Regions from separate parts of the Arthrobacter burdickii genome, predicted to be linked through region 3. Evidence: predicted binding sites of a transcription regulator. Region 3 holds the regulator's gene; each other region holds the start of a gene.
What was found. The regulator HrcA, encoded in region 3, represses chaperone genes, less so after heat shock. The targets are predictions, from matches to a motif close to TTNGCACTCGNNNNNNNCGAGTGCNAA.
Positions count from the first base shown of each region.

Region 1: P5G52_RS02655 (Hsp20/alpha crystallin family protein) is a predicted target of HrcA. The motif match lies at 1,900-1,926, and genes of this name have one in related genera.
Region 2: groES (co-chaperone GroES) is a predicted target of HrcA. The motif match lies at 2,113-2,139, and genes of this name have one in related genera.

Region 1 is NZ_JAROCG010000001.1:569,591-572,779, reverse strand. It holds gene pstS (phosphate ABC transporter substrate-binding protein PstS) at 1-20, opposite strand, end outside; gene P5G52_RS02665 (hypothetical protein) at 94-315, opposite strand; gene P5G52_RS02660 (SDR family oxidoreductase) at 418-1,215, opposite strand; gene P5G52_RS02655 (Hsp20/alpha crystallin family protein) at 1,350-1,814, opposite strand; tRNA gene P5G52_RS02650 (tRNA-Val) at 2,026-2,099, opposite strand; gene P5G52_RS02645 (DUF2630 family protein) at 2,290-2,541, shown strand; gene P5G52_RS02640 (haloacid dehalogenase type II) at 2,541-3,189, shown strand, end outside.
Region 2 is NZ_JAROCG010000001.1:1,758,899-1,762,087, reverse strand. It holds gene groL (chaperonin GroEL) at 1-1,602, opposite strand, end outside; gene groES (co-chaperone GroES) at 1,676-1,972, opposite strand; gene P5G52_RS08255 (siderophore ABC transporter substrate-binding protein) at 2,297-3,189, shown strand, end outside.
Region 3 is NZ_JAROCG010000001.1:2,457,104-2,460,292, forward strand. It holds gene P5G52_RS11520 (DUF4870 domain-containing protein) at 1-200, opposite strand, end outside; gene P5G52_RS11525 (DUF3097 domain-containing protein) at 279-1,130, opposite strand; gene hrcA (heat-inducible transcriptional repressor HrcA) at 1,295-2,308, shown strand; gene dnaJ (molecular chaperone DnaJ) at 2,417-3,189, shown strand, end outside.

The DNA.
Region 1 (3,189 bases), 1.9 Mb from region 3:
AGGGTGGCTCGGATTCTCACCGGAGCAACGTTACAGGTGGCGAAAAGGTGAACCCAAGGTGGACGGCGGAGGGACGCGCTGATTGCGGTTCGGTCACCCGCGGCGCAGGTGGTAGCCGTCCGACCGGTGCACGAGCCGGCGGCCGCCGCCGTCGTTCAGGAGGATCCACAGCACGGAGGCATCATCGGTCCTCATGTCCAGCACGCCGCGGAGCTGCGTCCCTGCCGGGTGCTGGAGGGTGACGTGTTCGCCGCGCCTGAAGCCCGACCAGTCCTGGGATTCCGAATCGCTGACGGGGGAGGGGGATGCGTTCATGGCGGGCCTTTCGCAGGAGTTCGGGATCCCCACGCTAGCCCTGCCGTCTGAACGCCCTCTGAACGTGGGGTGAAGGGTGGGCGGACGGAGCGGATCCGGGGATCAGAGGGTGCGCCAGTCCCCGCTCGTGAGGTGCGACCCCGCCTGCGGCCCCATGAGGAGCATCCCGCCGTCCACCACGAACGAGGCGCCGTTGACGTAGCTGGACGCGCCGGATGCGAGGAAGGCGACGACGTCGGCGATCTCCTCCGGGGCGCCCGGGCGGCCCAGGGGGATGCCCGGGCGGTCCATGCTGTGCGGATCCTGGTCCTCGGAATCGTTCATCGGGGTGTTGATCTCCCCGGGCAGCACGGCGTTGGCGGTGATCCCCCGGTCGGCGAGCTCGAGCGCGATGGTCCTCACCAGGCCACCGAGCCCGTGCTTGGAGGCGTCATAGGCGGCCGAGCCGACGCGCGGCTGCTCCTGGTGCACGCTGGTGACGGCGATGATCCGCCCGCCCCTGCCGCCGTCGATCATGTGGCGGGCGGCGCGCTGGATGCAGACGAAGGCGCCGTCGAGGTTCGCGCCCAGGGTGCCCCGCCAGGTGTCCCAGTCCGTCTCCAGGAACAGGGTGCCGCCGTTGACGCCCGCATTGTTGACGAAGACGTCGAGCCCGCCGAGCTCCTGCGCGAGCTGGTCGACGACGTCCCCGCAGGCCGGGGCATCCGTGGTGTCCAGCTGGGCTACCGCGGCGCGGACGCCCTTTTCGCGGACGAGGCGCGCGGTCTCCTCGGCGCCCTCCTGGTCCGAGTGCCAGGTGACGCCCACGTCGCATCCGGCGGCTGCGAGGGCGATGGCGGTGGCCCGCCCGATACCCGAATCGGAGCCGGTGACGATTGCCTTGCTCGGTGTGAAGTCCATACCCCATCCTTTGCGCCCGGGTCAGGCATGTGCAAGGAAAAAGTGCGGGTGCCGCGGCGGCTTCATGCGGTGCCGAGGCGGTGTTAAGCACAGCAACCCCCGGGCGGGCGCCCGGGGGTTGCTGTCAGGAGGGATCAGGCCTCGACGGCTTCCTGGTGTCCGGCAGTGGACGCAGGGGCGTCGACGGCCGTGGACTCGACCGTGGACTCGCCGCTCACGATCTCGATCTTGCGGGGCTTCGCGCGCTCGATGACCGGGATCATCACGCTGAGGACACCGTTCTCGTAGCGTGCGGAGATTCCCTCCGTGTCGACACCCTGGCCCAGGTTGAGCTGGCGCAGGAACGAGCCGCTCTCACGCTCCCGGGTCAGCCACTTCACTCCTTCGGCGCTGCGCAGCGTGCGCTCCGCGCGGATGGTCAGGAGCTGGCCGTCGACGTCGATGTCGACCGATCCGGGATCGATGCCCGGAAGGTCCGCGGCAAGGACGTAGTGGTCCTTCTCGCGGTAGAGGTCCATCGGCATGAGGCGGAGTCCCGGACGGCTCTCCAGAAGAGCGCCGGCAACGCGGTCCAGCTCGCGGAACGGATCAAACTTCATGGCCACTGGAAACATCTCCTTCACAGATGCCACCGGCAGGTGGGTTCTTCAGGGTTGAGCGCCCCTCGCTCAACTACGAAAAATGTTAGCACTCGACCCCCGGGAGTGCTAACGAATTTTGTTCGCTCAGAACGAACACCGTGCATAGAAAAGAAGGCCCGTACCAAGCGGTACGGGCCTTCTTCCTGGTGCTGCCACCAATCGATCCTCGTGCCTGCGCGGGGCCTCGATCCCCGGGCCTTCCGCGTGTGAAGCGGATGCTCTACCAGACTGAGCTACACAGGCAATTGGTTCTCCAACAGCTTAGGCCATCCGGGCGCCGCACCAAATTCCCCTCCCTGACGTCCCTGCGGTGCCTGCGCTGGTCATCGGTGTCCCGTCTCAGTAGCCTGAAGGAAAGCCTGCTGAGCATTGTCGCCGATCCGGGACAGATTCCGAGCTTCCGCGGGCATGGCCACGACGAAGGGACCGCACCATGGACAACCAGGACATCCTGCAGCGCATCCAGGCACTCGTCCAGGAGGAACACGAACTGCGCGAGCAGCCCCAGGACGCCGGAGCCGGAGCGGAGCACCAGGACCACGCGGCCCGGCTGAAGCGGGTCGAGGAGGACCTCGACCAGTGCTGGGACCTGCTCCGCCAGCGGCGGGCGAAGGCCGACGCCGGGGAGGACCCCGCCGAGGCCGATGCCCGTCCCATTCCCCAGGTGGAGGGGTACCGCCAGTAATGGGGGTTCCGCTGGTGCTGTTCGACGTCAACGGGACGCTCTCGGACATGGGGCTCATGTCCCAGCACTTCGAGGAGATCGGGGTACCTCCGCAACTCTCCGCACTCTGGTTCGCCTCGGTCCTCCGGGACGGCTTCGCTCTGACCGCCGCCGGCCAGAACCCGTCCTTCCGTGCGGTCGCCGAGGGGGCACTGCATGCGGTGCTCGCAGGTCAGGTCCTCAACCGGGACACCGACACCGCCGTCGAGCACGTGATGGACGCCCTCCAGGAGCTTCCGGTGCACCCGGACGTGCCCGAGGGGATCCGCGCGCTCGCCGGGGGAGGCTTCGGTACCGCAGCACTCACCAACGGCTCCAGGGCGACGGCGGAGGGCCTGCTGGAGCGGGCCGGCCTCCACATCGATACGGTGCTGTCGGTCGAGGACGCCCCGCGGTGGAAGCCCGCGCCGCAGGCGTATGCCTATGCGGTCGAGGCGCTGCAGCAGCAGGCGGGCGACGTCGTGCTGGTCGCTGTCCACCCCTGGGACATCGACGGCGCCGCCCGCGCCGGCCTCCGCACCGCCTGGCTGAACCGCGACGGGGTTCCGTATCCGCCGGCCATGATGCCTCCGGACCACGAGGTGGCGGAGATCGCCGAGCTGGCCGGGG
Region 2 (3,189 bases), 700 kb from region 3:
GCCGTGGCCCTCGTCGTCGGACTCCTCGGGCTTCTCGACCACGAGGGTTTCCGTGGTGAGCACCAGCGCCGCGATGGAGGCAGCGTTGCGCAGGGCGGAACGCGTCACCTTCACGGGGTCGATGATGCCGGCATCCACGAGGTTCTCGTACTCGCCGGACGCAGCGTTGAAGCCGTGGCCGTCCTCGAGGTCGGAGACCTTCGCGACGACGACATAGCCTTCGTGGCCGGCGTTCTCCGCGATCCAGCGCAGCGGCTGTGCCAGTGCGCGGCGCACGAGGCCGACAGCGGTTGCTGCGTCGCCCTCGAGTGCCAGGACGTCGGGGTCCGTGTCCAGCGCCTTGCCGGCGTGGACCAGGGCCGAACCGCCACCGGCGACGATGCCCTCTTCGAGGGCTGCGCGCGTCGACGACACGGCGTCCTCGATGCGGTGCTTCTTCTCCTTGAGCTCGACCTCGGTGGCTGCGCCGACCTTGATGACGCCGATGCCGCCCGCGAGCTTCGCGAGGCGCTCCTGGAGCTTCTCACGGTCCCAGTCGGAGTCGGTGCGCTCGACCTCGGCGCGGATCTGCGACACGCGGTCGGCGACGTCGGACTCGCTGCCGGCGCCGTCGACGATCGTGGTGGCATCCTTGGTGACGGTGATCCGGCGAGCGGAACCGAGCACCTCGAGGCCGACCTGGTCCAGCTTCAGGCCGAGGTCGGGTGAGACGACCTGCGCACCGGTGAGGGTGGCGATGTCCTGCATCATGGCCTTGCGGCGGTCGCCGAAGCCCGGAGCCTTGACGGCGACGACGTTGAGGGTGCCGCGGATCTTGTTGACCACGAGCGTGGAGAGCGCTTCGCCCTCGATGTCCTCGGCGATGATGAACAGCGGCTTGCCGGCCTGCAGAGCCTTCTCGAGCAGCGGGAGGAATTCCTGCAGCGAGGAGATCTTGCCGGAGTTGATCAGGATGAGCGCGTCCTCGAGGACGGCTTCCTGGCGCTCCGCGTCGGTGACGAAGTACGGCGAGAGGTAGCCCTTGTCGAACTGCATGCCCTCGGTGAGGACCAGTTCGGTCTGCGTCGAGGAGGACTCCTCGATGGTGATCACACCGTCCTTGCCGACCTTGTCGAAGGCCTCCGCGAGGAGGTCACCGACCTCGGTGCTCTGGGCGGAGATGGAGGCGACGTTCGCGGTCTGCTGACCGACGACCTCGCGGGCGTTCTCGAGCAGGCGCTTGGCGACGGCCTCGACCGCGACCTCGATACCGTGCTTGAGCTGTCCGGGAGCAGCGCCGGCCGCCACGTTGCGGAGGCCTTCCTTGACCAGTGCCTGCGCCAGGACGGTCGCGGTGGTGGTTCCGTCACCGGCGACGTCGTTGGTCTTGGTGGCGACCTCCTTGGCGAGCTGGGCGCCGAGGTTCTCGTAGGGGTCGTCCAGTTCGACCTCACGGGCGATCGTGACGCCGTCGTTCGTGATGGTGGGGGCGCCCCACTTCTTGTCGAGCACGACGTTGCGTCCGCGGGGGCCCAGCGTCACCTTGACGGTGTTCGCGAGCTTGTCCACGCCGGCCTCGAGGGCACGGCGGGCGGCGTCGTTGAATTCCAACTGCTTTGCCATTGTTGGTTCCTTTCAGGCTTGTGCAGCGAGAAAAACCCCGGCCACAGCGGGCCGGGGCTCTTCCAATCGGGTACTACTTGACGACGACTGCGAGGACGTCGCGGGCGGAGAGCACCAGGTACTCCTGGCCACCGTGCTTGACTTCGGTTCCGCCGTACTTCGAGTAGATGACGACGTCGCCCTCGGCGACGTCGACGGGGACGCGGTTGCCGTTGTCGTCGACGCGACCCGGTCCAACTGCTACGACTTCACCCTCCTGGGGCTTCTCCTTGGCCGTGTCCGGGATGACGAGGCCGGAAGCAGTGGTCTGCTCGGCTTCGAGGGGGCGGACAACAATGCGATCCTCAAGGGGCTTAATAGAGACCGACACTCGGGCTCTCCTTTGCGTTCGTTACCAATGGAATGAAGGCCCTCGGGCTGGGCGTGAACCGTCGTCGCGGTGCCGGCGAACGCTTCCCTCGGGATTAGCACCCACATGGAGTGAGTGCCAACTCCGACTGTATGCAACGGCTAGCACTCGGTCAAGGCGAGTGCCAGCCGTTGCGCTTCCCGCTCCCTCCTGTGAGCGACGCCACAGGTAATAGGTGATGCTTCGTTTGCGTAATTCCCGAGCCACGCTCTAGATTCGAGAAGGTAAGGCATTCCTTACTTCCGATCCCGGCCTGCCGGCCCTTCCCCTCCCGGAGTTCACCCCATGGCACACCTGCGCTTCGCCGTCCTTTCCGCAGCCGCTGCGGCCACCCTGGCCCTGACCGCCTGCGGTGGTTCCTCCGAAGCAGCGGATGCGCCCGCGACGACGTCGACCGTCGCGATCGACCACGCGCAGGGCACCACGGAGGTGCCGGTCAACCCCCAGACCGTCTTCACCTTCGACCTCGGCGCACTCGACACCCTGGACGCCCTGGGCGTCGACGTCGATGGCGTACCGCAGGGAACCCTGCCCGCGCAGCTCTCGGCCTACGAGGGCGGCGACATCACCAACATCGGGTCCATGAAGGAACCCGACTTCGAGGCCATCGCCGCGGCCGACCCGGACCTGATCATCATCTCGAGCCGCGTCGCCGATTCCTACGACGAACTCTCGGACATCGCGCCGACCATCGACCTGACCGTCGACGCCGCCGACCCGATCGCGAGCTTCACCGAGCACACCGAATCCCTCGGCCGGATCTTCGGCGCCGAGGACGAGGTGGCGGAACGCCTCGCGGCCCTCGACACCGAGATCGCCGAGACGAAGGAAGCCGCGGCGTCCGCCGGGAACGGCCTGATCCTCATGACCAGCGCGGGCGAGGTCACGGCGTACGGCGCCGGGTCCCGCTTCGGCCTGATCCACGACGTCCTCGGCGTCGAACCCGCTGCCGAGGTGAAGTCCGAGGGCACGCACGGCGAGGCCGTCTCCTTCGAGTACATCGCCGAGATCAACCCCGCCCACCTGTTCGTCATCGACCGTGACGCCGCCGTCGGCGAGGCCGGAGCCGCCGCCTCCGCCGTCCTGGACAACGAACTCGTCAACGGGACGGACGCCGCGAAGAACGACGCCGTCACCTACCTCGACTCCGCCAGCTGGTACCTCATCGGCTACGGCCT
Region 3 (3,189 bases):
GCCGTGAACGGGCCCCGGTCCTTGAAGATGAGGAAGATCAGCAGTGAGGGGATAAATCCCAGGATGCCGCCGAAGTGCGCCAGCGTCGCGAACTGGCGGTCCTCGGAGGCCGTCAGGGGAAGGGCCTGTGCCGGCGTCCCTTCGAACGCGGGCCGGGACTCGCCCCGCCCGTGGTGCTGCTGGTCGGCGGTGTTGGACAACGTCAATTCCTTTGCTGGCTGGCGGGATTGTTCCCCCGGACTGTGTCCAAGGATACGTGGTGGCGGCGCCCGGACTGCTCAGGCGGTGCCCGGGGGAGCGGTCAGGAAGTCGATGACCTCCTCCACCCGGCCGAGCAGCGAGGGCTCGAGGTCGGCGTAGGTGCTGACGCCGGCGAGGATCCGCTTCCAGCCGTGGGCCACGGCCGCCTGGTTGGAGTGCGGCCAGCCGAGCCCGGCGAGAATTCCGGTTTTCCAGTCCTCGTTCCGCGGCACAACGGGCCAGGCGTCGAGTCCCAGCGCGGCCGGCTTCACCGCCTGCCAGACGTCCACGTAGGGGTGGCCGACGATCAGGACGTGGTGGCGCGCCCCCGGCACGGTCATCGCCTGCTGTGCGATCCGGGACTCCTTGGTGCCGGGCAGCAGGTGGTCGACGAGGATGCCCAGCCGCCGCTGCGGACCGGGGTCGAACGCGCGAACCGCGCCCGCGAGATCGTCGACGCCGTGCAGCGGCTCGACGACGATTCCCTCGAGCCGGAGATCGTCCCCCCAGACCTTCTCGACCAGCTCGGCGTCGTGCTGTCCCTCCACCCAGATCCTGCTGGCCCGCGCAGTCCTCGCCCGCGCGCCCTCGACGCGGACCGATCCGGACGCGGTCCGGGTGGTCGCCGGCGCTGCGCGCTGCACGGGTGCGACGACGTGGACGGGCTGTCCGTCGAGGAGGAATCCGTGGCCGAGCCGAAACGTCCGGTGCTTCCCGCGCCGGTCCTCGAGCACCATCACATGCAGCCCGCCGGACTTCTCGACCCGGACCACTGCGCCGACGAATCCGCTCTGCACGTCCTCGAGGACCATGTCCTTCTCCACCGGGACATCGGGCAGGCTGACCCGCTTCGGAGCCGTAATATCCTGTGCTCCCCAGCCGTAGTCCATCCCGAGCTGTCCTTCCGCCGAGGGCTTCGGCGGTCTGCCGCGGCCCGGGTTCCCAATGCTAACAATCGGCTCGGACGTACTAGACTTGGCACTTGGGTGTGTCGAGTGCTAATCGCTCGGAGCCGCCCCCACGCCTGTTCGTGCAGACCCGGAGGTGACATCGAATGAGTGAACCGCGACGCCTGGAAGTGCTCCGGGCCATCGTCGAGGACTACGTCCATTCGCGGGAGCCCGTCGGCTCCAAGGCACTGGTCGACCGGCACCACCTCGGCGTCTCCTCCGCCACCATCCGTAACGACATGGCGGTCCTCGAGGAGGAAGGCCTCATCGCGGCACCCCACACGAGTTCGGGCCGCATCCCCACGGACAAGGGATACCGCCTGTTCGTGGACCGTATCTCCGAGGTCAAGCCGTTGTCCGCGCCGGAGAAGAAGGCGATCCAGACCCTGCTGGAGGGTGCGGAGGACCTCGACGACGTCATGGACCGGACCGTCCGGCTGCTCGCCCAACTCACGAACCAGGTCGCCGTCGTCCAGTTCCCCCGTACGGGCGGGGCGTCGGTCCGCCACATCGAATTCGTCCTGCTGGCTCCGCAGCAGATCCTCGTGGTCCTGATCGCGACCAACGGTACCGTCCAGCAGCGCATCGTCCGGACGCACGCGGACATCCAGGAAGCCGAGCTCGCGGACCTGAAGCAGCGCATCCTGTCCGCGGTGTCCGGGGTGAGACTGTCGGCGCTTGCGGGTGAGCTGGGCGTCGCGGCATCGCAGTTGCCCCCCGCGCTGCGGGCGCACGGGGGTACGATCATCAAAGCGCTCGAGCAGCTCGCCGGGCTCGGACGTGAAGACCGGATCCTGCTGGCAGGAACGGCGAACCTCGCCAGGTCCACGGGTGACTTCCCGCTCAGCATCGGTCCCATTCTCGAGGCACTCGAGGAGCAGGTCGTCATGCTGAGGCTCCTGTCGGAGATGGAGTACGACGCCCGCGGCATCTCGGTGAGGATCGGCAGCGAGAACCCCTACGGTGGCCTGTCGGAGGCCTCCGTGGTCGCGACAGGCTACGGTCCGGACGCCGGAGCGAAGCTCGGGATCCTCGGGCCCACCCGCATGGACTATCCGACGACGATGGCCGCGGTGCGCGCCGTCGCCCGTTACCTCTCGAGGATCCTCGAGGAGTAGGCACCGGCCCCCGTGGCCGTCCCCGGTATTCCGCCGGCACAACGGTATTCCGCCGGCACGACCGGCGAGCAGTAGACAGAAATCTCCAACAGGAAGTGATGTGCACGAGTGAGTAATCACTATGAGGTCCTCGGTGTGGCGCAGGGTGCGACCGGGGAGGAAATCAAGAAGGCGTACCGCAAGCTCGCCCGGAAGCTCCACCCGGACGTGAACCCGGGTGAGGACGCCGCGGAGGAGTTCAAGCGCATCACGCATGCCTACGAGGTGTTGTCCGACCCGCAGAAGCGGCGGATCTATGACACGACCGGCAACGAGAACGGCACGGACAACGGCTACGGTGCCGGCTACTCGGGCTCCGGGTTCGCGTTCCAGGACATCTTCGAGACCTTCTTCGGCGGCGGGGGCCAGCAGGCAGGAGCGCCCTCCCGGACCCGACGGGGCCAGGACGCGCTCATCAACGTGCGGATCGACCTCAAGGATGCCGTCTTCGGCACCAACAAGAAGATCGAGGTGGACACCGCGGAGGTCTGCCCCACGTGTGACGGGACCTGCTGCCAGCCGGGCACGTCGCCCCGCACCTGCGACATCTGCGGCGGCTCCGGCCAGGTTCAGCGGGCCGTCCGGTCGATCCTCGGCCAGGTCATGACGAGCGCGCCCTGCGGGACCTGCCAGGGTTACGGCACCGTGATCCCCAACCCCTGCCACGAATGCAGCGGCGAGGGACGCGTCCGTGCGCGCCGCACCCTGACCATCAAGGTCCCCGCCGGCGTCAGCACGGGCACCCGCATCCAGCTCGCCGGCCAGGGCGAGGCCGGCATCGCCGGCGGCCCGCAGGGCGACCTGTACGTCGAGATCCGCGTCAACACCGACTCGACGTTCCT